4 regions of the Clostridium sp. FP1 genome follow, and region 4 is predicted to be linked to each of the others. Evidence: riboswitches for the same ligand, from Rfam matches in the RefSeq annotation. Region 4 holds a riboswitch; each other region holds the start of a gene.
What was found. A riboswitch is a leader RNA that binds a small molecule or an ion and turns the genes downstream of it on or off. The one in region 4 is predicted to bind cobalamin.
Positions count from the first base shown of each region.

Region 1 (6,396 bases), 100 kb from region 4:
ATGAAGCAGAAAACAGAATGCATACAATCAAAGCAGTTATGGTTGCTACACTTGGAAACTAGCCTAAAATAATTTATAAATATAAAGTTAATTGGTGAGGGTAATATTATTGCCCTCACCAATTTAAAATATAGCTACTGTAGTAAGCGAAAGGAGATTACAAAATGGAAAAGGATAATGATAAAAAATTAGGCTTGTCTCTACTAGTCGCTCTTGGAGTTGGATCCATGATTGGTGGAGGAATATTTAATAGTCCAACTGATCTTATAGGTAAGGCAAACCCTCAAGCAACAATTATTGCTTGGATAATTGGTGGACTTGGTGTAGCATTTTTAGCACTAGTATTTCAATTGCTTGCAAATAAAAGACCAGAGCTTACAGGTGGAATATTTACTTATGCAAAAGAAGGCTTTGGAGAATTTGTTGGGTTCAATTCAGCCTGGGGATATTGGTTAAGTGCTTGGCTTGGAAATGTTGCATTTTTTATTCTTATATTTAAAACTTTTAATAGTTTAGTCGGTGACGTGAAACCTATAGTATCATTTATATTAGCATCAGCACTATTATGGGTAATTCATTATGTACAAATGCGTGGAGTTAAAAGCGCTGGAATAATAAACGCAATTGCCACAGTTGCAAAACTCATTCCATTATTAATGGTAATTGTATTTGGGCTGGCAATATTCAAATCTGGAACTTTCAATGTAGAAAATTGGAAAACAGTGTTAGCGGCCACTGGAAATTCTACTACATTGTTCTTGCAAGTTAAAGGCGCAATGGGTACAATTTTGTGGTGTTTTATTGGTATTGAAGCTGCAACAGTACTATCTGAGAGGGCAAAATCTCAAAAGATTGTTGGAACGGCTACAATAATAAGTTTAATTATAACTTTAGTTCTTTACATACTGGTTTCAACAACAGCTATGGGAGTAATTCCAGCTGAAACTCTTATTAATTCAGCCACACCTTTAGCAGATATGCTATCCCTTACTGTACTTGGCAGTTTTGGAGCTATAATTGTTAAAGTTGGTTTAATAATTTCACTTGTAGGCTGCTTAATTAGCTGGGTTATGCTTGCAGCGGAAATTCCTTATGTTGCGGCAAAAGGTGGCACAATGCCGAAATGGTTTATGAAACAAAATGACAATGGTGCTGCAATAAATTCATTACTACTAACTGATGCATTAACTCAAATATTTTTACTTTCGCTACTTTTACCAGTACTTCAGTCTGCCTATGGTAATGTATTTTTAATTTCTACAACCTGTATTTTAATTCCATATTTACTTTCATCATTATATGCAGTTAAGGTTTCATTAGCAGATGGTCTAGGAGCTAAAGATAAGATAGTTTCTATATTAGCTTGTGTCTATTCGATATATGTGATTTATGCAGTAGGAATAAATTATCTAGGAGCAGCAGTAATACTGTATGCAGTTGGTATATTTGTATTTATAAAGGCTAAGAAAGAAAAGAACGAACCTATTAGTTCAAATGAGAAAATAGCAATGGCTGCGATTATTGTAGTGGCAATCTTAATGATTATACTGCTATCAATTGGTAAAATTAAACTTTAGGTGTAATTTCAATAAAATCTTATAAAATATAAAAGCTGTTAAATAAAATATATTTACTAGCTTAACATAAAAGGAGAGATAAATATGGCAAGAATAGTAATAGCACTTGGTGGAAATGCCCTTCAAGCAAATCCTAAGGATACTACAGCAGAAGCGCAGTTAGTAACTGCAAGACAAACTTCTGGAGCTATTGTAGATTTAATTGAAGAGGGGCATGAGGTAATTGTTGCTCATGGTAATGGACCTCAAGTAGGTCAACTTATAGCTACTTATGAAGCAGCCGCTTCAATGAATGAAAATAGCCCAATAATGCCTTTTCCTGAATGTGGAGCTATGAGTCAAGGTTATATAGGTTATCATCTACAACAAAGCATTAGGGCAGAGATGAGAAAAAGAGGGATAAATAAGGAAGTCGCAACAGTAGTTACTCAAGTAATAGTAGACCCTAATGATCAAGGATTTAAGAATCCAACTAAACCAGTAGGTTCTTTCTTTACAGAGCAGCAAGCGAAGAAACTAATGACTGAAAAAGGATATATAATGAAGGAAGATTCAAATAGAGGCTGGAGACGTGTAGTGGCTTCACCACTTCCAATGGCCATAGTTGAAGAACCTATTATAAAAACATTAGTTGAAGCTGGACATGTTGTTATAACTGTTGGTGGAGGTGGTATACCTGTAATTGACACAGGAAATGGAACACTTGAAGGAGTACCAGCAGTAATAGATAAGGATTTTGCTTCTTGTAAAATAGCAGAATTATTAAATGCTGATGCATTGGTTGTACTTACAGCAGTTGAACAGGTTGCTATTAACTTTGGAAGGCCTAATCAAAAGAATCTTTCAAGTATAACAGTAAAAGAAGCTAAAACTTATATCGAAGAAGGACATTTTGCTCCTGGTTCAATGCTTCCTAAAATAAAAGCAGCTCTTAGCTTTGTTGAAGCAAAAGAAGGTAGAAAAGCAATTATAACATCCCTTGAGAAAGCTAGGGAAGCGATAGGTGGAACAGCTGGAACAGTAATAATAAATTAATAGTGTTTAAATGTAAGTCATAAGCTGAAAATGCTTATGACTTATATTTAACTTTTTTGACGGTTTTATAACCAGTTTAAGTTGATGCAAAGGTATAATGAGTTTCTATTGCTTTAATATTTTTTTGATGTTACAATTATTATTGTAAATTTATAAATTAAATATTAGCTATAGGTGCTCTGTAACAAGGGGTAAAAGGAAAAGTGGTTAAAGACCACTGCAGCCCGCCGCTACTGTATTAGAGGATGAAATCCAAAAAACCATTGGGAAACTGAGAAGGTTGGAGAGTAAGATGACGCTAAAGCCAGTAAACCTGCCTAAATGCTCACGATTTTAGTCTTCGGGGGGAGGATGAAAGATGCATAATTTAACAATAATATTGGGTAATCCAATAGGTGAAAAAAATTAATTGCATTATTCCACATCCATGAGGTGTGGTTTTTTTATTTGCTATTTTTTTACTTATGGATTTATCACTAAATTAATAAGGAGATAATATGAAAAACATTGTACTTGTAACAGGTGGTGCAAGGAGCGGGAAAAGTACCTATGCAGAGAAGTTAGCTAAAGAAGAAAAGGCGGGTGTACTTTATATCGCAACTTCAATTCCATTTGATGATGAAATGAAGGATAGAGTGAAAAAGCATAAAGAAAGAAGACCATCTAATTGGCATACTTTTGAAGGCTATAAGAATTTAAAACAGGTATTTTATAATGAAGAAATACACTTTGATACGATTTTATTAGATTGTATAACAATAATGGTTACAAATCTTATGTTTGATATTTCAGGGGATAAATTTGATGATCTTAATGCTGAGGCTATAGATAGTATGGAAAAAGAAATTCTACAAGAAGTAGCTGATTTTCTTTGCGAAGCTGAAAAAAGTACAAAAACAGTAATTATTGTAACTAATGAAATTGGAGCAGGAATTGTACCAGAATATAAAATGGCAAGGGTCTTTCGCGATATTGCAGGTAGAGTAAATCAGTATATAGCATCCAGGGCGCAGAGCGTTCACTTGGTGGTTTGTGGAATTCCAATTAAAATTAAATAAGTAATTATAAAATCAAAATTTATGGAGGCTAAACAATTAATAATTGTTTAGTGCCCCTAAGGAATACTAGGAGGAAATTTATGTTTAAGAAAAAAAGTATAATAAATATAGTTTTAGCTATTTTTGTTTGTTTTGCGTTTAGTGCATGTGGTAACAAGGGTGCAAGCAACAAGGAGCCGAATATTACTAAAAAGGAAGCTGTAGGTGTGGTATATCCTATAAAAGTAGTAGATTCATATAATAGAACAGTTACCATTGAAAAAGAACCTAAAAGAATTATTACAATTGCACCAAATATAACAGAGGGAGTATATGCCCTTGGCAAAGGTGGAAATCTAGTTGGTAGAAGTGATTACGATGATTATCCAACTGAGACCCTTAAGGTATCCTCTGTTGGTAGTTTATTAAAACCCAATATAGAGAAAATTGTTGAATTAAAACCTGATGTAGTTATTGCATCAACTCATTTTGATAAGGCCGTTGTTAAAAAATTAGAAACTCTTAATATAAAAGTTATAGTACTTTATGGTGAAGAAAGTTTTGCTGGTGTATATGATACAATGTCAAAGCTTGGACAGGTTGTAAATGCTAGTGGAAAAGCACAGTCAATAATATCAGATATGAAAAAGAAGGTTGCAGATATAACGAGTAAGGTAGCAAATGCTAAGAAGCCAGCAGTTTATTATGTAGCAGGTTTCGGTAAAAGTGGAGATTTCACTGCAGGGAAAGATACCTTTATAGGTAATATGATAGAAATAGCTGGTGGTAAAAACGCTGCAGATGATGCAATTGGTTGGAAATACAGTGTAGAAAAGCTTGTAGAAAAGAATCCTGATGTGCTAATATGTTCTAAGTTCTTTGATACAAAAAAAGGTATAGAAGCTACTAATGGTTACAAAGATTTGAAAGCAGTTAAAAATGGGAAATTATTGGAGATTGATGAAAATACTATTGTTAGGCAGGGACCAAGACTTGCAGAGGGGCTAGAATCAATGGCTAAACTAATACATCCTGAACTTTTCAAATAAAAGGGGTTGCACTACCATGACATTTATAGAAAATAAGAGTTATTATAAAAGAGTTTTTACAGTAGGGGTATTTTTACTTATAATTGTGATGATTGCTGCGGCAAATTTCGGAGTGGCAGATATTTCTTTTAAACAGACAGCTTTAATTATAATAAGTAAAATTCCAATAGTAAATAACTTTGTATCCACAGATGGAATTAAGTCCACATCAATAACCATATTATTGAATTTAAGACTCCCTAGAATACTTTTAGCTTGTTTAGTAGGATCAGCACTTTCAGTGGTTGGTACTTCTTTTCAAGGGATTTTTAAGAATCCAATGGCGGACCCATTTGTTTTAGGAGTTTCGTCAGGAGCAGCACTTGGAGCCACTATAACCATGGTTTTTCTTAAAGAAACTCATTTTTTTGGAATGAGCATGGTAGCATTAACTGCGTTTATAGGAGCTATAATAACTACTTTTTTAGTTTATAATATTGCGAGAGTTGGTACAAAAGTTCCAGTGGCCACACTTCTTCTCGCAGGTATTGCTATGAATTATTTATTATCTTCTATAATTTCATTAATGATGACCTTTAACAGCGATAATATTGAACAAATAGTTATGTGGACCATGGGTAGTTTTTCTACAGCAGGTTGGAATGAGGTGATTCTACTATCTATAGTAGTAGTTCCCTCAATATTGTTTATATCTACATTTTCAAGAGATCTTAATATCATGCTCCTTGGTGAAGATAGTGCAAGAAGTCTTGGTATAGATGTAAATGGATTTAAAAAGTACATATTTGTAATAAGTACACTAATGGTGGCAGCAGTTGTATCTGTAAGTGGAATAATTGGATTTGTAGGACTTATAGTGCCTCATGCTATTAGAATGATTTTTGGATCTGATAATAGAGTAGTTATACCATTTTCTGCACTTGGAGGAGCTATATTTTTAATAATTTGTGATACGCTTGCAAGGGTAGTAGTGCCTCCGTCTGAAATACCAGTCGGAATTATAACCTCAATTTTTGGAGTTCCATTTTTTATATATCTATTATATAGAACAAAGAAGAAGGCGGTATAAATTGATAGAGATAAATAACGTATGCTTTTCCTTTGAAAAGGAAGTATTAAAGAATATTAATGTAAATATTGAAAGAGGAAAATTTTATACCATCCTAGGACCAAATGGATCAGGTAAAACTACTCTTTTAAGGATACTATCAAAATCTCTCCCTATGGAAAAAGGTGAGATTTATATTGATGAAGTGGATTTAACCCAAATAAAACCAAAGGTGCTAGCAAAGGAAATGGCTGTAGTGCCACAAAGCACAGAAATTGAATTTGATTTTTCAGTACAAGATATAGTTCTTATGGGAAGAACTCCTCATATTTCTAGATTTTGCTCAGAAAGTGAAAAAGACATAAAAATAGCTATGAATGCTATGAAAATAACCAACACTTGGGAGCTTAGAAATAAAAGCATAAATGCGCTTAGTGGTGGAGAAAAACAACGAGTTGTTGTGGCAAGAGCAATTGCTCAAGAAACAGGAATAATTCTTCTAGATGAGCCTATTTCTCACCTAGACATTCATCACCAAATTGAAATAATGAATCAATTAAAAGAACTAAATCAAAATAAAAACATAACGATTATTGCAGTGCTTCATGATTTGAATTTAGCAGCTGCATATTGTGATCATATGATACTAA
Region 1 covers NZ_JAAMNJ020000001.1:2,453,478-2,459,873, forward strand. The annotation lists gene argF (ornithine carbamoyltransferase) at 1-62, shown strand, start outside; gene G9F70_RS11835 (basic amino acid/polyamine antiporter) at 165-1,577, shown strand; gene arcC (carbamate kinase) at 1,662-2,612, shown strand; cobalamin riboswitch at 2,768-2,948, shown strand; gene cobU (bifunctional adenosylcobinamide kinase/adenosylcobinamide-phosphate guanylyltransferase) at 3,110-3,670, shown strand; gene G9F70_RS11850 (ABC transporter substrate-binding protein) at 3,751-4,698, shown strand; gene G9F70_RS11855 (FecCD family ABC transporter permease) at 4,715-5,767, shown strand; gene G9F70_RS11860 (heme ABC transporter ATP-binding protein) at 5,769-6,396, shown strand, end outside.
Region 1: another riboswitch for cobalamin. It lies ahead of cobU (bifunctional adenosylcobinamide kinase/adenosylcobinamide-phosphate guanylyltransferase); the one in region 4 lies ahead of G9F70_RS11325 (helix-turn-helix domain-containing protein).

Region 2 (6,396 bases), 930 kb from region 4:
ATGAGCCTACCATAGGCTTGGATGTGGTTGTAAAACAGAAGATTCGAGAACTTATATTGCAGCTTAACAAGGAAGAAAAAACCACTATATTCCTAACCTCTCATGATTCCGGTGATATAGAACAATTATGCAAAAGGGCAATCATTATAAATCATGGTGAGATGGTATTAAACGAAACAATTAAGAGCCTTAAGCATGACTATTTAAACAAGAAGATAATACAGATTAAGTATAATGAAATAGTGAATCTAGACAATTGCGAACTAAATATTATTAAAAATAAGGGAAATGCAATAAAGGTTCAAGTGGATACATCAAAACAAGATATAGAGCAGGTGCTAACTAAGTTAATAAAATGCGGAAAGGTGAATGACATAACCATATCAGAGCCACCACTTGAGGAAATAATATCACATATTTATAAGCTGAATAAGGAGGACGACATGCATGAAGGTATTTCTTAAATATGGACAAATATCTAAAATAACAATGTCTAATAGCTTGGTGTATTTTTGGAATTTTCTTAGTAAAAATATATTTTTTGTATTCATAATGTTTATATATTTAATGCTTTGGAAAAATATATATGCACAAAAGGGTAGTACAATTGCTGGGCTAAGTTTAAATGCAATGATTTGGTACTTGATAGTTACGGAGCTTGTTACTCTTTCAAGAACAGATATACATGTACAAGTAAATGAAGATGTGAAGAGCGGTAACATAGCTTACTTATTGAACAAGCCTTATAACTATGTTATTTATTGCTTTTCCTACTTTGTAGGTGAAATTGGCATAAAACTTTTAACTAATGGCATAATTGGACTTTCTATAGGTTTCATATATGCGGGGACCTTGGAAAATTTTAACGTACTGCACCTCCCTTTTATATTCTTATCATTAATTGTAGGTTGCTGTATTAACTTTTTTATCTATATAACGTTAGCATTAACCTCATTTTGGTTTGAGGACAATACAGCTTTCTTTTGGATTTATTCAAAGCTAATATTTACCTTAGGGGGTATGCTTATGCCTATAGAACTCTTTCCAGATTGGCTCCAAAAGGTATCAAAGTATCTACCTTTTGCTTATGTAACTTATGTGCCAGCAAAACTTGCAGTAGATTTTTCACTTTCAAATTTTTATAAACAATTTTCAATTCAACTATTATATTTAGGAATATTTTTTACTTTAGCTATGACTTTATATAAGAAGGGGGCAAAGAATTTAAATGTTAATGGAGGCTAAAAAGAGCTTAAAGCTAATGGGTTATTATTTTAAATTTAATATATCTTCAGTTATGGAATACAGGGTTAGCTTTCTTGTACAATGTTTTGGTATGATACTAAATAATTCAGCATTTATATTTTTTTGGTGGATATTATTTGAAAATGTAAACACCATTGGTGGATATGGTTTTAAGGATGAAATGATGCTTTGGGCCTTAATGTCTACTAGTTTTGGTCTTTGTTTTGTGGTCTTTGGTAATGTAAATCAGATTACAAGAATGATAATAAATGGTGAGTTAGATAGCTATCTGCTACAACCTAAAGATCCTCTTATTAATATACTATGTTCTAAGACTATAGTATCCGCATGGGGTGATACCTTATATGGAGTAATTTTATTTTTTATAATCAAAGGTTTTCATGTTAGAAGTTTCTTATTGTTTTTATTATTTTGTATTACAGGTGCTTTAATATTATCTTCAGTACTAGTGACCTTTCATGCCTTAAGTTTTTATTCAGGTAATACAGAGGGGTTAGCACAACTTGCAACAGAATTTTTCATAAGTTTTAGTATTTATCCAGAAGGCATATTTAATAATGCTGTAAAGTATATACTTTATACTGCTATACCAGTAGCCTTTGTGGTTTATATACCTGCAAAGCTGATAAATGAGTTTTCTCTTGTTATGCTTTTAGAGGTTTTAGGAGTAGCATTAATATGGGTAGTAATAGCTTATACTATGTTCTACAAAGGCCTTAAAAAATATGAATCTGGGAATTTAATAACAAATAAATTGTAATGTATAATAAACATATTTAAAATAGATATGACATTTTAAAGTATGTCATTTAATGAGGTGAGAATATGATAAATAAAAAATCAATTGAAAATGATAGTACCTACTCCAGTGTAATGTGTAAAGATGCAACAGTGAAAGGGTATCATGAATATGAGGATTTATTTGAATCGCTATCAAAGGATTTAACAAAAAATAATGACAAAGAGTACTATTACGTTTATTTGCCTGAAATAGATTCTATTGCTCATAAAAAAGGAAATACTTCAAAAGAATTTGTGGAAGCCGTGGAGAAATTATTAAAACAAATGGATAAACTCTATGAAAAGGGCAAGGGGTGCTTTAAAAATACAGCAGTTATGATTTCAGCAGATCATGGGCAAGTAGATACAGATTTAAGTACAAAGTGCTATTTAAATAAAATAATACCTAATATAGATATATATTTAAAGAAGAATAAAAATAATGATTTAATTTCACCAACAGGTTTTCATAGAGATTTATTCCTTCATGTTAAGGAAGAACATTTATTTACAGTGAAGAAACTAATAGAAAAAGAGTTAAAGGGGTTAGTTTACGTATATACTTTTGATGAATTGAAGGAAAAAGGGTTTTTAGGACATCCAAGCCAGCGAATGATAGAAAGATGTGGAAACCTTATTTTATTACCTAAAGATAACAATCATATTTGGTGGTATGAAAAGGATATTTTTGAACTTTCATTTATAGGAGTCCATGGTGGGGCAAGTAAAAATGAGATGGAGATACCACTGTTATTTTATAGATTTTAGCAGTCACAGTTACTGGTCATTTTATGATAGAATGCTAAAAATTACTTGATTAATGTACTTACAGTATGGTAGAATAACTTTGTAAAATTGAATATGTAAAAATAGGTTTAATAGGTATTTAATATCTGTTAATTAAAAGGGAAGTGGGTTTGAGTCCCACGCGGTCCCGCCGCTGTAATAGAGGAGTTCTTGCATTATGCCACTGGGAAACTGGGAAGGCTGCAGGAATGTTGATACTTAAGCCAGAAGACCTGCCTATTCTAATGTACTGAGAACTCTACGAGCGATAGGGGTGGTAAATGTTTGAAAAATACTTTTTTGAATTTACAGCTTTTTAACTATTGTTAAAAGGCTATTTTTTTGCGAAAAATAATTTGCTTTATAGGAGGTAAAAATGAAGATAGCTATTGGAGTATGTGAAAAAATAAATGGAATATGTACAACCATGGGATGTTTTAAAGCTTTAAACAATAAAGAGAAACATTTCAGTATGTATGGAAATGAAAAATTAGAGCTTATGTCCTTTTTCACCTGTGATGCTTGCTCAAATAATTCTGCTGAAAATTTGATGAATATTGCTGGGAAATTAGAGAAGGAAGGGGTTAAAAGACTTCACCTTGGTGTTTGTATTGTTAAATGCGAAACTCAAAGAACTAAGGAAATAAAGGAGATATTTGAGAAATATCATATAGAAGTAGTAGAAGGTACTCATTAAATCATCATCTGCGGTGATGTAATATTAATAAATATATCATAGTATATAAGAGATACACAAAGGAGAGAAAATTCAAATGAAAAAGATAATAAGTATGATTTTAGCAGGGTTTATGGTATTTGGAACAACTGGATGTGGAAATAAACATGCAGCAACTGCAGCAAAAACAGAAACTAAAGTAGAAAATAGTAGCAAACAGTCCTCACATTATCCTGTTACAATTACAACATATAATTATGCTAAAAAGCCTGTTAAAATTACTTTTAAAAAATCACCAGAGAAGGTTGTTGCAGTATATCAGAATTCAATAGAAACATTACTGGCATTAGGATTGCAGGATAAAATAATTGCAGCATCCGGCTTAGATCATGACGTTAAAGATGAATATAAAAGTGCTTTTAGCAAAGTAAAGTATTATGAAAAAAAACTAATAAAAGAAGAGGTTATTGGATTGCAACCTGATTTCATATTGGGCTGGTATTCTCTATTTGGTGAAAAAAATCTTGGGGATGTAGGGTTTTGGCATGAAAGAGGTGTAAATACATATATGGCGCAAAATAGTAGTGTTGTTAAACCAGATAGTTTGCAAAATGAATATGATGATATTTTAAACATGGGTAAAATTTTCAATGTAGAAGATAAAGCAAGTGAGATAGTTAACAATATGAAAAAGGAAATTGAAAAAACAAAGGCTTTGGTTAAAGGAAAACAAGCTGTTAAAGCAGTGATTTTGGAAGTGGAAAAAGACGGCGTATATAGAATTTATGGAGAAGATAGTATTGGTGGCGATATTGCAAAAGGTGTTGGAGCAAATTTAGTAGCAAATAAAGATGGTAAGATAGGAAATGAAGATTTGATAAAGCTTAATCCTGAGGTAATTTTCACTGTTTATTACGGCAAAGAAATTGATAAAGAAGCTGCATTAAAAAGCATTATGAATAATGCTGGACTTTCAAGCATTTCAGCAATAAAGTCAAAACGGGTTCATCCTATAATGCTAGGTGAAGTTTATGCTAGTGGTATTAGAACCTTAGATGGTATAAAAACAATTTCTAAAGGATTATATCCTGAATTATATGGAAACAAGTAAAAATGAAAAGAATTTATAAAAGTAATACACAAAGTGCTTTACTCAATGGAACACCTATTTATATAGGTGTTTCCATTGTGCTTGTAATTTTCTTGATTTTTTCTATTTTAATAACTGTAACAATGGGTTCTGTCCATATTTCTATAAAAGATGTATATGAAATCATAGGGTACAAGCTACTTAATATTGGTGATGGGAAAATTTTAGGAAGTGGGCCTGCTTATGATATTGTTTGGTTTATAAGGTTTCCAAGAATTATTTTAGCAGTTTCTGTAGGTATAGGTCTTTCAGTGTCCGGAGTCATTATGCAGGCAATTGTGAAAAACCCCTTAGCGGATCCATATATATTAGGAATTTCTTCAGGAGCATCCCTAGGGGCTACCTTAGCGATTTTGCTTGGTGTTGGTGTTTTCTTTGGAAGCAATTATGTAGGGAACTGTGCTTTTTTAGGAGCATTTGCAATATCAATACTTGTATTAACCCTTGCAAATGTAAATGGAAGAGCTAATTCCACAAAGCTTTTGCTGGCAGGTATGGCATTAAGTAGTGTTTGTTCAGCATTTTCAAGTTTTATTGTATACTTTGCTAATGATAAAGATGGTATGCAGAGTATAACATATTGGCTTATGGGAAGCCTTGCAGGTGCAAACTGGCAAAATATAAGAATAATTCTTCCTGTTGTAATAGTAGCTACATTATTTTTTATTACTCAATATAGAACTCTTAATTTGATGCTACTTGGTGATGAAGTTTCTATAACTTTAGGTACAGACCTTCAAAAATATAGACAGTTTTATCTGATAATTACATCAGTTGTAATTGGATTCATAGTATACGCATCAGGGATAATTGGATTTGTGGGACTTATTATTCCTCATCTTGTACGAATGATATTTGGAACAGATCATAAAAGGATTATTCTACTATCAGCATTGGTAGGAGCTATATTTTTAGTTTGGGCAGATGTTTTATCTAGAATTATAATACCAGGGAGTGAACTTCCAATAGGAATATTGATTTCTATGATAGGTGCTCCGAGCTTTATATATCTTATGGTAAGTAAATCCTATGGATTTGGAGGGGATGATTAATGGAGCTAAAGACAATAGACGTAGAAGCTTATTTAGGTGGAAGCCATATTTTGAAAGGCTTAAGTATTCATGCAAAGGAAAAAGAATTTGTAGGAATTATAGGACCCAATGGCAGTGGTAAAAGTACGCTTTTAAAATGTGTGTACCGAATCTTGCGGCCGTCTACAGGAGCCGTATTTTTAGATGATAAAAATATTAAGGGTTTTTCTATGAAAGAAAGTGCAAAAAAAATGGCTGTGGTGTCTCAACATAATAATTATAATTTTGATTTTACTGTTTCCGACATGGTTCTAATGGGAAGAGCACCACATAAAAAGTTTATAGAAAAAGATAATGCACAGGATTATAAAATCATGAAAGAATCTTTAGAAAAAGTAGGTATGACAGATTATGCTAAACGAAGCTTTTCAAGCCTATCAGGTGGAGAAAAGCAAAGAATAATTCTTGCAAGAGCTTTAGCACAAAAAACGGAGTGTCTTATTCTAGATGAACCTACAAATCATCTAGATATAAAGTATCAACTTCAGTTTATGGCTATTATAAAAGAGCTGGGGGTCACAGTTATATCTGCTATTCATGATTTAAATATTGCTGCCTTATATTGTGATAAAATTTATGCAATGAAAGCGGGTAAAATTCTTAAGTTTGGAACCCCAAAAGAGGTTCTAACGGAAGAATTAATAAAA
Region 2 covers NZ_JAAMNJ020000001.1:1,425,802-1,432,197, forward strand. The annotation lists gene G9F70_RS06910 (ATP-binding cassette domain-containing protein) at 1-464, shown strand, start outside; gene G9F70_RS06915 (ABC transporter permease) at 448-1,245, shown strand; gene G9F70_RS06920 (ABC transporter permease) at 1,229-2,026, shown strand; gene G9F70_RS06925 (alkaline phosphatase family protein) at 2,092-2,814, shown strand; cobalamin riboswitch at 2,910-3,088, shown strand; gene G9F70_RS06930 (CGGC domain-containing protein) at 3,209-3,529, shown strand; gene G9F70_RS06935 (ABC transporter substrate-binding protein) at 3,606-4,619, shown strand; gene G9F70_RS06940 (FecCD family ABC transporter permease) at 4,622-5,710, shown strand; gene G9F70_RS06945 (ABC transporter ATP-binding protein) at 5,710-6,396, shown strand, end outside.
Region 2: another riboswitch for cobalamin. It lies ahead of G9F70_RS06930 (CGGC domain-containing protein); the one in region 4 lies ahead of G9F70_RS11325 (helix-turn-helix domain-containing protein).

Region 3 (6,396 bases), 2.0 Mb from region 4:
CTCCTGAACCTGCCTGAACTAGAAATCCTTCAGCATGCCCATGATAACAACCTGCAAATTTTATTATTTTATCCTTTCCTGTGTACCCTCTTGCAAGTTTAACTGCACTCATTGTAGCTTCTGTACCTGAGTTAACCATTCTTACCATATCTACATTATCTACGGTGCTGCAAATATGCCTTGCAAGTTTTAGTTCTAATTCTGTAGGCGCACCAAAGGCTATAGCATCCGCACAGGTATCTTGTATTGCTTTTACTACCTCTTTATCACTATGTCCAAGTATCATAGGTCCCCAGGCACATACGAAATCTATGTATTTGTTTCCCTCTTCATCATAAATGTATGCACCCATACCTTTTTTAATAATTGGAGGATTTACAGTTAAATCTTTAAAAGCTCTAACTGGACTATTAACTCCACCAGGCATGTATTGTTTTGATTCATTAAATATGTCTAAATTCTTCATATTAGTTTCCTCTTTTCTTAATATTAATTTTTGATGTTTTTATACTACAGTAGAAAAATGACTACAATTGTGTAGTTAAAATTCTACTAAAATATTAATTTTATTGGCTAGCAAAGTAATCAAGATCAATTTAAAGCTAAAAAATCCTGCTTATTATGTCCACACATTCTTTAGCCCTTCCCTTCAAATGTTCCTCCTTTAAGACATCTATAGCTCTATTTATATAGGCATTTGAAGTACTCTTCAAAAGTATCTCTGCTAATTTCTCATTATCTTTAGTCTCTTTCTTGTGCTTAAAAGTGTCTAACCTTTCTTTGTAGATATCTTCACCATTGTGTTTTATCCTTTTTATAAAGGATGATAGCTCTTTCATGGTTTTCCATTCTATATAATCTTTTATAGCTTTATCCACAATGTATCTGTTATTCTTCATTGATGCTTCTCTTTTTTTGTAGTTATCATCATGGATGTCTTTTAACATATCTATGTCATATACTTCATATAAAGGATTTCCACTTACTATTTCTTCAATATCCCTTGGCACAGCTAAATCAAATAATAATAAGCGCTTATTAGGTAACTCCTTTAAGTGGACCACAGTATGAGGAGCCGATGTACAAGATATAACACAATCCACCTCTTCATAATACTTATGTATATCCTTAAAAGGTATTATTTTTACTCTTGGATCTTCTATATTAACCTTTTGAAGATCTCTAACTGCAATATATAGTAAATCTATTTTCCCCTCTAGTATATATTTTGAGGTTAATTCCCCTACAGCTCCACAGCCTAAAACCATAAAGTTTTTAAGGCCCCTACCTATAGCCTTTTTAACTACCATAGAAGACGAGGAAACTGGTATATCACTTATTTTAGATTTAGTTCTAAATTCCTTGCCACAGGCAATAGCATTTTCAAAAAGCCTTTGAAGTTCCTTTTTAGTTGTTTTAGAACCTTTTGCAGCTTCATAAGCGTCCCTAACTTGTCCTAAAATTTGGTCCTCTCCAAGTAATAATGAATCAAATCCACAAACCACTTCCATTAAGTGCTTAATAGCTTTTTCTTCCTTATAACTTTCTACACACTTTATTAAAGTCTTATCCCAATTTAATGCTTCAAAAACTCTACCTATAATATCTTCATCCTTAGATTCAAAATATATCTCTGTTCTGTTGCAAGTACTTAAAATAACTGCCTCTTCACAAATATTTAAAAGGGCTTCTAAATATTTTGCTTGACGCTTTGGTATAATTGAAAGTTTTTCTCTGATTTCTATTTTCACATCATGCTTTAGTCCTATTAGTTGTATCATTTTATCATCTCCAAAAACACATCACTATTACTAATATTGCGTATAATACGTATAGTATTATTAAATAAAACATTGCCCCATACATTAATTTTATTGTATCTACTATATGCTCTTTTCCTAACTCTTTTATTTTATTTCCTATGGTTGGTTTGTACATTTTCTCTCCAAAATATATATTTGTCCCACCTAGCTGAACTCTCATAGCCCCAGCTGCTGCACCTTCTGGATAAGCACAATTAGGGCTTTTATGATTTTTTCTATCTCTTATCATTACTTTTATACTGGCAGCGATATTCCCTCCAACCAGTGGTGCTGCTAAACAAATTAAAAGTCCCGTTATTCTTGCTGGTACAAAATTAAATACATCATCTGTTTTTGCTGGAAAGAATCCAATATATTTATATTTCTCATTCATATATCCAAGCATTGAATCCATAGTATTTACGCCCTTATACATCATAGCTAAGGGCGCTCCACCTAGTATTGCATAAAGAATAGGGGCTATAACACCATCTGCTGTATTTTCTGCAATAGTCTCCACATCTGCCCTTATTATTTCATACTCACTAAGGGTTTTTGTATCCCTACCTACAATGTAAGATAATTTAACTCTTGCGTCTTCAATATCATTTTTAGCTAAGGAGTCATATACCTTCTTCCCCTCTTTATGAAGTCCTCTAGTAGCTATTGTTGTCCAAAGCAATATTATATTAAAAATATGGTATAGCCAAAAAACCTCACTAGAAACCTTCAAAATTATAAAGGGTACTAAATAACTTGAAAAAGCTACTACGACTACAATGGCCCCTCCAAAAACTTTAATTTGCTTATTGGTTTTACATAGCTTTCTAGCCAGCTTATCTAATGCAGATATAAGTTTTCCTATATAAATCACCGGATGTGGAAACCAATATGGATCTCCAATTAATAAGTCTAGAACAACCGCTAATATTAAATCTACTACATTCATGGCAAATAGAATTTCCATATTAATTCCTCACTATCTTATAATGTTTTAATTTTTTATAAAGTTGTTAACTGTCTTCAACTTGTTACCTGTCCCCAACTTTTTAGATTAAATTAGTTCAATTAATTGTTAACTGTCCCCCACTTTTTAGTTCAATTAATTGTTAACTGTCCCTCACTTTTTAGTTTAATTAGTTGTTAACCGTCCCCAGCTTTTTTAGTCCCATGATTTTATAGATTGAGTCCATGTCTATACTATCTCTCACTATATCTGCTAGCTTGTCTATTTCTTTTTCTCTTAAACTTTCATATACCTTAGATTTTTTAGTCTCCATAGCTTTTTTTACTCTTAGCGCATTTACTATATATTCTCTAAATTCTACTCCATCGAAAATTCCATGAATATATGTACCCATAATATTTCCACCTTCATTAATTGCTCCGTCAAAGGAAGACGAGTGCTCACCTTCTAATGAAGGGCTCTCACTATTCTTTTCATATATTTCAAAGAGTGGTTTTGCCTTATGCCCATACTTACAAATCCCCATATGTATTTCATAACCATAGACTTGAATATTATCACTATTCACTACGTTAATAGCTCTCATATTAATGCTGCGCGCCTTTACTCTTGTAGTTATTTTTTCTTCCTCGAATACTGTATCTATGTCTAAAAGCTTCATACCCTCTATTTTTTCTAAATTTGTTTCTACGCAATAAGGATCATTTAAGCTATTTCCTAGCATTTGATACCCTCCACAAATACCTAATACCTTACCTTCTACGCTATATTTCACAATAGCCTCTGCAAGTCCTGACTTTCTTAGCGTAATTAAATCCTCAATAGTATTTTTAGTTCCTGGTATTATAAGTAAGTCTGGATTTCCCAATTCTTCTTTAGTTGTAACAAATCTAACTGATACATCCTCTTCAGTCTTTAATGCATCTAAGTCTGTGAAATTTGATATATGTGGCAGCCATATCACGGCAACATCAATAGGTGCAGTGATTTTTTTGTTAAATTCTACTGTACCATCTTCATCTTCTAAATCCAGTCTAAAGTAAGGAACTACTCCGGCGCAAGGGATATGTATAATATCCTCTAGCATTGTCAGACCTGGCTTTAGGATTTCTATATCCCCTCTAAATTTATTTATAATAGTGGCTTTAACTCTTTTTTTCTCTTCCTCATTCAGTAAAAGCATTGTTCCTGCTAGAGAAGCAAATACTCCACCCTTATCTATATCTCCAGCTAGGATTACAGGGGCATCTATAAGCTCTGCCATTCCCATATTTACTATATCTCTATCTCTTAAATTAATTTCTGCTGGGCTTCCTGCGCCTTCCATTACTATAATATCAAATTTCTTTTCTAACTCTTCAAACTGCATCTTTAACATATCTTTAAATTCCACTTTCATATTATGATATTCCATAGCTGTACTATTTCCAAAAACCTTCCCATTAACTATAACTTGGCACTTTTTATCTGAGGAAGGTTTTAATAAAATTGGATTCATAAATACCTCTGGCTCAAGTCCAGCTGCATAGGCTTGAAGTACTTGTGCACGCCCCATTTCTTTTCCATCCAATGTAATATAAGAATTCAATGACATATTCTGTGACTTAAAAGGACACACAGAAAACCCATCTTGTTTAAAAATCCTGCAAAGTGCTGTTACTAATATGCTTTTCCCTACAGATGAAGCCGTTCCTTGAACCATTATTTTAGCCATTACTATCCCTCCTTGTATGTTTTTTTTATGCAAAATAAAAAACAGCAAGCTTTCGCACCTGCTGTTATGTACAAAATTTCATTGCACTAACTTAATTTCTACAAGTTCTTTCCCGCCGAAAGTTTAATATTACTGATTTAGGCAGGTCTCCTGGCTCTTGATTCACTCTCCCCTTTCCCTTGCCCTTTCGGGTGGTTATAAAAGGTTCGTCCTCAATTACAGTAGCGGGGGCTGCTGTGGATTTAAACCACATTCCCTTTTCACCCTATTAAATAATCTACTAACGTAGCTTTGTCTACTAATGTAGCTTAATCTACTAACGTAGCTTAATTAATAAAAGGCACCTAAAAAATATCTATTCACTTTTTTAAAAAAATCCTATAATAAAATTAAATTTATTAAAAATCACAATATTTAATGTATTTCTACATTGTTAAGTTTATAGCATTACATGAGTTATGTCAATAACTAAGAATTCCATATGCCTTTAACATGTTTCTTAAATTTTGGAATTAACTAATTATATATATACTCATTATTGTGCTTATCTATTTTTTCTATTTTATTCACTTTAATTATTGGAATCACAGTAATTTGTCCACTTTTTGAATCCACATATTCTCGCTCCCCAAGTGTTCCCTCTACATTTACCCAAGTGCCTTCTGTGAATGATTTTTCCTCGGAATAACCACACAAAATTCCCAGGAGCTGTGCATCTGCAGCGCAGCAACTTACAATGATTCTAGATAATATAAATTCCCCTTCATTAAGTCCCTTTTGTTTATATATGAATCCTTTGGTATTAATGACTCTACCAACATAATTGTGCGGCTTTCCATATATATCTTCATAAATTTTTATAAAATTTTCTTTAGTAATATCTATAGTTCCACCTTTTACTGCTACCATATTTTCTAAAGACTTATTTGATGAAACGTTAGCGCCGTCAATAGAATTAATGTGTTCTTCATTATGCTCACATACCTCTGTTCCATCCGCTAGAACTTTATGTTTATGCTTTAAGTTACTAATTTTCAACTGTGAGTTTAATGAAAACCCCTTATTCATGGCGCTGTAAGTACTCATACCCACCGGTTTTAATAGAAATCCTAAAGTAAGCGGGATTAAAAACATGATATATCCAATTTTTAACCTTTTATCCTTTTTAAATGCATAAATATTTTTTCCTTGAAAAATAAGTAAAGTAATAAAAAAGTATAATGCAAATTTTACGTATTTAACCATTTTGGGATGTACAAATAAAGTTATTTTATTTGTACTTATTATCATATAAAAATAACAAGTGAAGCCTGTGAGTATAAGAAACCATATCAATTCATTTAAATTTAACTTCTTTTTCAACCCTTTCCTCCTTATATAACCCTGTGATTAGATAATAGTTATTAATTAATATATCCCTTGTAGGTAGATACTTATTATAGTTTTATCCATATAAAGAATTATCTATAAAGTTAAAGCATTGCTTAACACCTCAAGAGGAAATATGTTTGCTATAACAGCTAAAATAAAGCAAATAGTAATTATAAGAAAAATCAGTTTAGCTACAAAATTTAATTTGAAACTCCCACAAAGCATAATTGTATTTTTTATATCTAACATAGGCCCTAAAATTAAAAATCCTAAAATTGAACCTGAGGTAAATTGACCTAAAAAACCTCTAGCTATAAATGCATCTGTTTCTGAACAAACTGATAATACAAAAGCCAGTATCATCATCACTATTATGGAGGACAACACTCCACCACCTATTGATAAAATATATGTTTTAGGTATAAACACTTGCATACATGTAGATAAAAAAACTCCCATTATAAAGAATCTACCTATGTCATATAGCTCTGCACTTGTATGTGATATTATTTCCTCCATATTACGTATAAACACATTGCCTG
Region 3 covers NZ_JAAMNJ020000001.1:4,352,671-4,359,066, forward strand. The annotation lists gene hemL (glutamate-1-semialdehyde 2,1-aminomutase) at 1-466, opposite strand, end outside; gene hemA (glutamyl-tRNA reductase) at 603-1,781, opposite strand; gene cbiB (adenosylcobinamide-phosphate synthase CbiB) at 1,786-2,769, opposite strand; gene G9F70_RS20745 (cobyric acid synthase) at 2,939-4,483, opposite strand; cobalamin riboswitch at 4,606-4,779, opposite strand; gene G9F70_RS20750 (TIGR03943 family putative permease subunit) at 5,000-5,845, opposite strand; gene G9F70_RS20755 (permease) at 5,948-6,396, opposite strand, start outside.
Region 3: another riboswitch for cobalamin. It lies ahead of G9F70_RS20745 (cobyric acid synthase); the one in region 4 lies ahead of G9F70_RS11325 (helix-turn-helix domain-containing protein).

Region 4 (5,931 bases):
CTAAAATCAGACACTGGAATGCTACTTTTAAAGTATCTCTTTCTGCTGCTATACTGATTCTTTGTATTGCATTGGAAAACCCTTATGTATCTGTTGTTGTCATTATTGCAATGGCCTATTTGACCATTGTAAAAGGAGAGCTTCCAGTAAATGAATATTTGTCAATACTGGCGATTCCAATCGTCTTTATTCTCCTTGGTACTTTTACAATTGCCATTGATTTTTCAAAGCAGCCTATGGGACAGTATAACCTGAATCTTGGTTTCTGCTATGTGTTTACCTCTCAGGCAAAGATTAAGGAAGTGGTCTTTTTGATTCTGAAGGTTTTTGCAGCTATAAGTGCCCTACAGATGATGACACTGTCAACTCCATCTTCTGAGATTATCTATGTACTCCGAGCTGCACATGTGCCAAAGCTTATTGTAGAGCTGATGAACCTGATTTATCGTTACATTTTCATTTTAATGGATGTCTATTCCAAAATGAAAAACTCTGCAGAAGCCCGACAGGGCTACTGTGATTTTAAAACTTCCTGTTATACATTTGGAAGCATTGCAAGCAATATGCTAGTTATTTCCCTTAAAAAGGCAAACACTTATTATGATGCCATGGAGGCCAGATGCTATGATGGAGATCTTATTTTTTTGGAGGAAGATAAAAAGGTAGAGACAATACAGATTGCCTATGCAGTAGCATTCATAATTTTTTTGATTCTAATCTGGGGCTTTACAAGATAGAAAGGGGATACTATGGAAAAACCAATATTAAATGTAGAAGATTTATACTACGTCTACGGAAATGGAAAGTCTGCATTGGACGGCGTAAGCGTTGATATCTATGAAGGTGATAAAATCGCTGTCATTGGGTCCAATGGATCCGGAAAATCCACATTTTTCTTGAACATAAACGGTGTATTTACACCAGAACATGGGAAAATCATTTATCGGGGTACTGTCGTCAATAAAAAGAATTTAAAAGAGCTTCGAAAAAAAATTGGAATCGTATTTCAGGATGCGGACAATCAAATAATTGCATCTACAGTTAGGGCAGAAGTTGGATTCGGACCGATGAATCTAAAGCTTCCCAAAGAGGAAGTACTAAAGCGGGTTGATGAAGCACTGGCATATATGAACATCTCAGATTTTAAAGATCGTCCGCCACACTATTTGAGTGGGGGTGAAAAGAAGCGTGTCACCATTGCGGGTATCATTGCTATGAAATCGGAAATTATTATCTTTGATGAACCTACTGCATCACTGGACCCTTTAAATGCAATGATGTTAGAAGAAGTTTTGGACAAGCTTGGTTTGGAGGGTAAGACAATGCTGATTTCCACCCATGATGTAGATTTTGCATATAGATGGGCTAAGCGAGTCCTTGTATTCTGCCAGGGGAAAATTATTGCAGATGGAACACCGCTAGAAATTTTCCAAAACACTGAAATTTTAAAACAGGCAAATCTAAAACAGCCAACTATGATGGAGGTTTATGAATTGCTTGTAGAAAAACATCTGCTGGAAGATACTAAAGCCTATCCGAGAAATACACAAGAGTTCAAGAAAATACTTGAAAAATAGTTAGTTTTTCTAGGCTTTTTAGCTTAGATTAATATAAATTAAAAACAATAAAGGAGGAAAAAAAATGAATCAAAAAGAAAGAAGAATAGTCTCTATTGCAATTGCTTTTGCATTAATTTTCGGAGTAAATACCGTAGCAAACGCAATGCACATTATGGAAGGATATCTTCCACTAAAATTTTGTATAATATGGGGTGTTATATGTGTCCCATTCTTAGTAGCAGGCTACTTATCAATTAAGAAAACATTGTCAGATAATCGTAAATCCATCACTATTCTTGCTATGGCAGGAGCATTCGTTTTTGTGCTATCATCTTTAAAAATTCCGTCAGTAACAGGAAGTTGCTCACATATGACTGGTACTGGACTTGGTGCAATCTTATTCGGACCAATGGCAGTGAGTATTCTTGGAATCATTGTACTGATTTTTCAGGCAACCCTGCTTGCTCATGGGGGACTGACAACGCTTGGTGCTAATACGTTTTCCATGGCTATTGCAGGGCCGCTTATTTCTTATGCAATCTATAAATTATGTCAGAAGTTGAAAGTCAATAAATATGTAGGCATTTTTCTGGCAGCATCAATTGGTGACCTATTCACCTATTGTGTAACAAGTTTTGAGCTTGCATTTGCATATCCTTCTGCAAGCGGTGGTATCGTAGCGTCTGCTGGTAAATTCCTTGCAGTATTTGCACCGACACAGCTTCCACTGGCAATTATCGAAGGTATTCTGACTGTTGTCATCATTATGGGTCTTGAAACATATGCAAAATCTGAACTTACAGATCTTGGATTTCTAAATGGAGGTGAAAATTAATGGCAAAGACGAAAAAGAAAGTTATCATTTTATTAATTATTGCTGCATTGATTGCCATTATACCATTATTTGCGTTAAAGGGTGCGCAGTTCGGTGGCTCCGATGATGCAGGAAGCAAAGTTGTTTCCGAGATTACAGGTACCGATTATAAGCCTTGGGCCACACCTGTTATGGAAACTTTGATTGGTGGAGAATTACCAGGTGAAATTGAGAGTTTACTCTTTTGTCTACAGACAGGTATTGGAGTCGGTGTTCTTTTCTTTTTCCTCGGAAGATTTGTAGAGAGAACTAAAAAAGAAAATCAGGAGAAGAAAATTAAATAATGGGACTCATATATAAATCATATTGGCGGTATCTAATACTGCCAATATGATTTATATATCACAAAATTGAATATCAGCTTTAGGTGCCCTGAACTAAGGGTTAAAAGGGAAAGTGGTTAAAAACCACTGCAGCCCACCGCTACTGTATTAGAGGATGAAATCCAGAAAACCATTGGGAAACTGAGAAGGTTGGAGAGTAAGATGATGCTAAAGCCAGTAAACCTGCCTAATGTGTAGAATTTTAGTCTTCGGAGGGAGGATGAAAATACGTAATTTAACAATTATATTGGGTTTTTCAATACGTGAAAAAGTTAATTACATTATTCTACATCTTTGGGGTGTGGTTTTTTTTTTGCCGCTTTTTTACACATTTACCATTTAAAAATAAGAAGTCAGAATAATTCTATACAACTATATAAGTAACTCTATGTGAGACAGGGAGGCGTTTATAATATATGGTGACAAGTTCAGAAGGAAAATTCGAGCTGGGCACTTATATGGCTAATATTGAAAAGGAAATTATTGAAAAAACACTGAAAAAAAACCATAATAATGTTAGCAAAACTTCAAGAGAGCTTAGTATTTCAAGACAAAATTTGCAATATAAAATAAAAAAATATAACCTGGACTTGAGATAATAAAATATGTATGGCATATGAAGTTTTAATTTATAATATATTTATTAAAGTAAAGTAATACTAGTTACTCATGTGGATACTGGGAGGTGTTATAAGTATGAGCAAAATAAATAAGTTAATAAAATTTTCATTAAATGATTTATTTAATGCTACGTATTTAAATTTAAAAAGAGCAAGTGCATATGGATGTTTTCCAGAACCACCTCAAATTCTAAAATTAGGGTTAAATAATGTTTAGAATTTGAAGGAGGAACTATTATGAATATGTATCAAGACTTAGCTAAGGAATATCAAATCAATATAACAGGAAATAGAGAAGCAGATAGGGTTATTGTGGAAGAATTTAACAAGAACTCTGTTATGAATAAGGTTCAATTAAAAAAGGTTTTATGGAAGAATTTCAAAGAAACTTTTAAAAAAAAGTAAAGGTATGAGATAGTTTGTATCTCATTTAAAAGGGAATTAGGTGAAACTCCTGAACGGTCCCGCCGCTGTAATGGTGAGAAGCTTTAAATTATACCACTGACAATTTTGTTGGGAAGGATTAAAGCGACTATGATCCAGAGTCAGAAGACCTGCCTTTATTAATGCACCAAGAACGCTACGAGAGATAGGGGGTGACGCATATTTGTACAAAAATGCATTTTATTTTTTGTGATGCTGTCACGCCCTTTAGTAGAAATACTAAAGGGTTTAATTTTTTGCAGGGAAAAAATATTATTCTAATGGGCAAAATAATTGATAATTAGGGGGAGTATTATGAAAACAAAGATAAAGGAATTTGTGCTTATAAATATAGGAATGATTATGGTATCAGCAGGTATGTACTTCTTTTTAATGCCAAACAATTTGGCAACAGGTGGAGCTAATGGACTAGCAATAGTTATAAATAAATTCATAGGGGGATTATCCGTAGGTTGGATTATGATAATAATAAATCTTTTTTTGTTTGTAATAGCATTTATTATTATAGGAAAGAGTTTTGGTGGGAAAAGTGTATATGCAAGCTTTGGCGTATCAGGTATTATAATCGTATTTCAAAAATTTATACCTATTAAAAATCCACTTACAGGAGATATTTTCCTAGAACTTGTATTTGGAATACTAATATCAGGTATAGGTATGGCCATAGTATTTAATCAAAATGCTTCAACTGGCGGTACAGATATATTAGCTAAAATATTAAATAAATATTTTCACATAAATTTAGGAAAAGGAGTTTTAATGTGCGATTTAATTATAACTATAATGGCAGCTTTTGCCTTTGGAATTAAGCTATCATTGTATGCGATGCTTGGAGTTATAATTAATGGTTATGTTATAGATAATATTATAGATGGGATAAACGTATGCAAAGAAGTTACAATAATAAGTAAGAACAGCCATAAAATAAGAAAATATATAAGAGAAGATTTAGAGAAAACATGTACTATATATAATGGAGTAGGGGGTTTTTCAAATGAGAATAAAGAGGTTCTTGTGGTCATTTTAGGAAGAAGGGAGTTTATAACACTTAAAAAATTTATAAACTCTGTTGATAAGGATGCTTTTATAACAGTAAATAATATATATGAAGCCTTTGGAGATGGATTTAAATCGTTAACACATTAAACAAGAAATTCAGGTAACTAATAGAGGAAATTTCTTTAAAGGGGATTGTATATTATGAGTGAGGTTTTAGAGAATATAGAAGAAAGTAATGAAGAAAAAATAAAAAGTGATATTTTTACTATAAGTAAAATGATAATAGAAGATGATAATATGATACAAGTACTAAAGATGGCAAGCAAGGTTTCTAGGGTAAATACCACAGTCCTCGTGCAAGGAGAAACAGGTGTTGGAAAAGAAGGGATTGCGAAGTATATACATTACAATAGTTTAAGAAAAGAGGAATCTTTCGTTGCTATAAATTGTGGAGCTATGCCTAAAAACTTAATAGAATCGGTACTTTTTGGCTATGAAGCAGGATCTTTTACAGGAGCAAATAAGCAGGGTAAAATAGGGGTATTTGAGCTTGCGGATAAAGGAACTATATTTTTAGACGAAGTTGGGGAGTTATCGCAAGAGGTTCAAGTTGAGCTTTTAAGGGTACTCCAAGAACATGAGATAGAAAGAGTAGGTGGATTAAAGCCAGTAAAGGTGGATGTTAGAATAATAGCAGCAACAAACAGAAATTTAAAGGAAATGATAGCAGAAAATTTATTTAGAGAGGATTTATACTATAGACTTAGCGTTTTTCCTATAAACATACCACCGCTAAGAGAAAGAAAGGGAGATATTGTACCACTTATCAAATTCTTTACGGAAGAAATTAATGAAATGTATGGACTAAAAAGTTATTTTAGTGATGAGGCATTAGATTGCTTAAAGTATTACTCCTGGCCAGGAAATATAAGAGAACTTAAAAATATAGTAGAAAGGTCTGTGGTTATGAGTGATAACAAAATTATATATGGAAAAAATTTGCCGGAATATATAAGTGATAGCTACAAAGGAAATGAAATGGAATTTAGTATAAGCAATTTGAGTATAAAAGGATGTAATTTGAAGGATATAATTCAGACTATAGAAGAAGA
Region 4 covers NZ_JAAMNJ020000001.1:2,353,104-2,359,034, forward strand. The annotation lists gene cbiQ (cobalt ECF transporter T component CbiQ) at 1-737, shown strand, start outside; gene G9F70_RS11310 (energy-coupling factor ABC transporter ATP-binding protein) at 750-1,577, shown strand; gene G9F70_RS11315 (energy-coupling factor ABC transporter permease) at 1,642-2,394, shown strand; gene G9F70_RS11320 (energy-coupling factor ABC transporter substrate-binding protein) at 2,394-2,717, shown strand; cobalamin riboswitch at 2,782-2,962, shown strand; gene G9F70_RS11325 (helix-turn-helix domain-containing protein) at 3,173-3,355, shown strand; gene G9F70_RS11330 (hypothetical protein) at 3,453-3,593, shown strand; gene G9F70_RS11335 (hypothetical protein) at 3,614-3,781, shown strand; cobalamin riboswitch at 3,765-3,953, shown strand; gene G9F70_RS11340 (YitT family protein) at 4,115-4,966, shown strand; gene G9F70_RS11345 (sigma-54 interaction domain-containing protein) at 5,021-5,931, shown strand, end outside.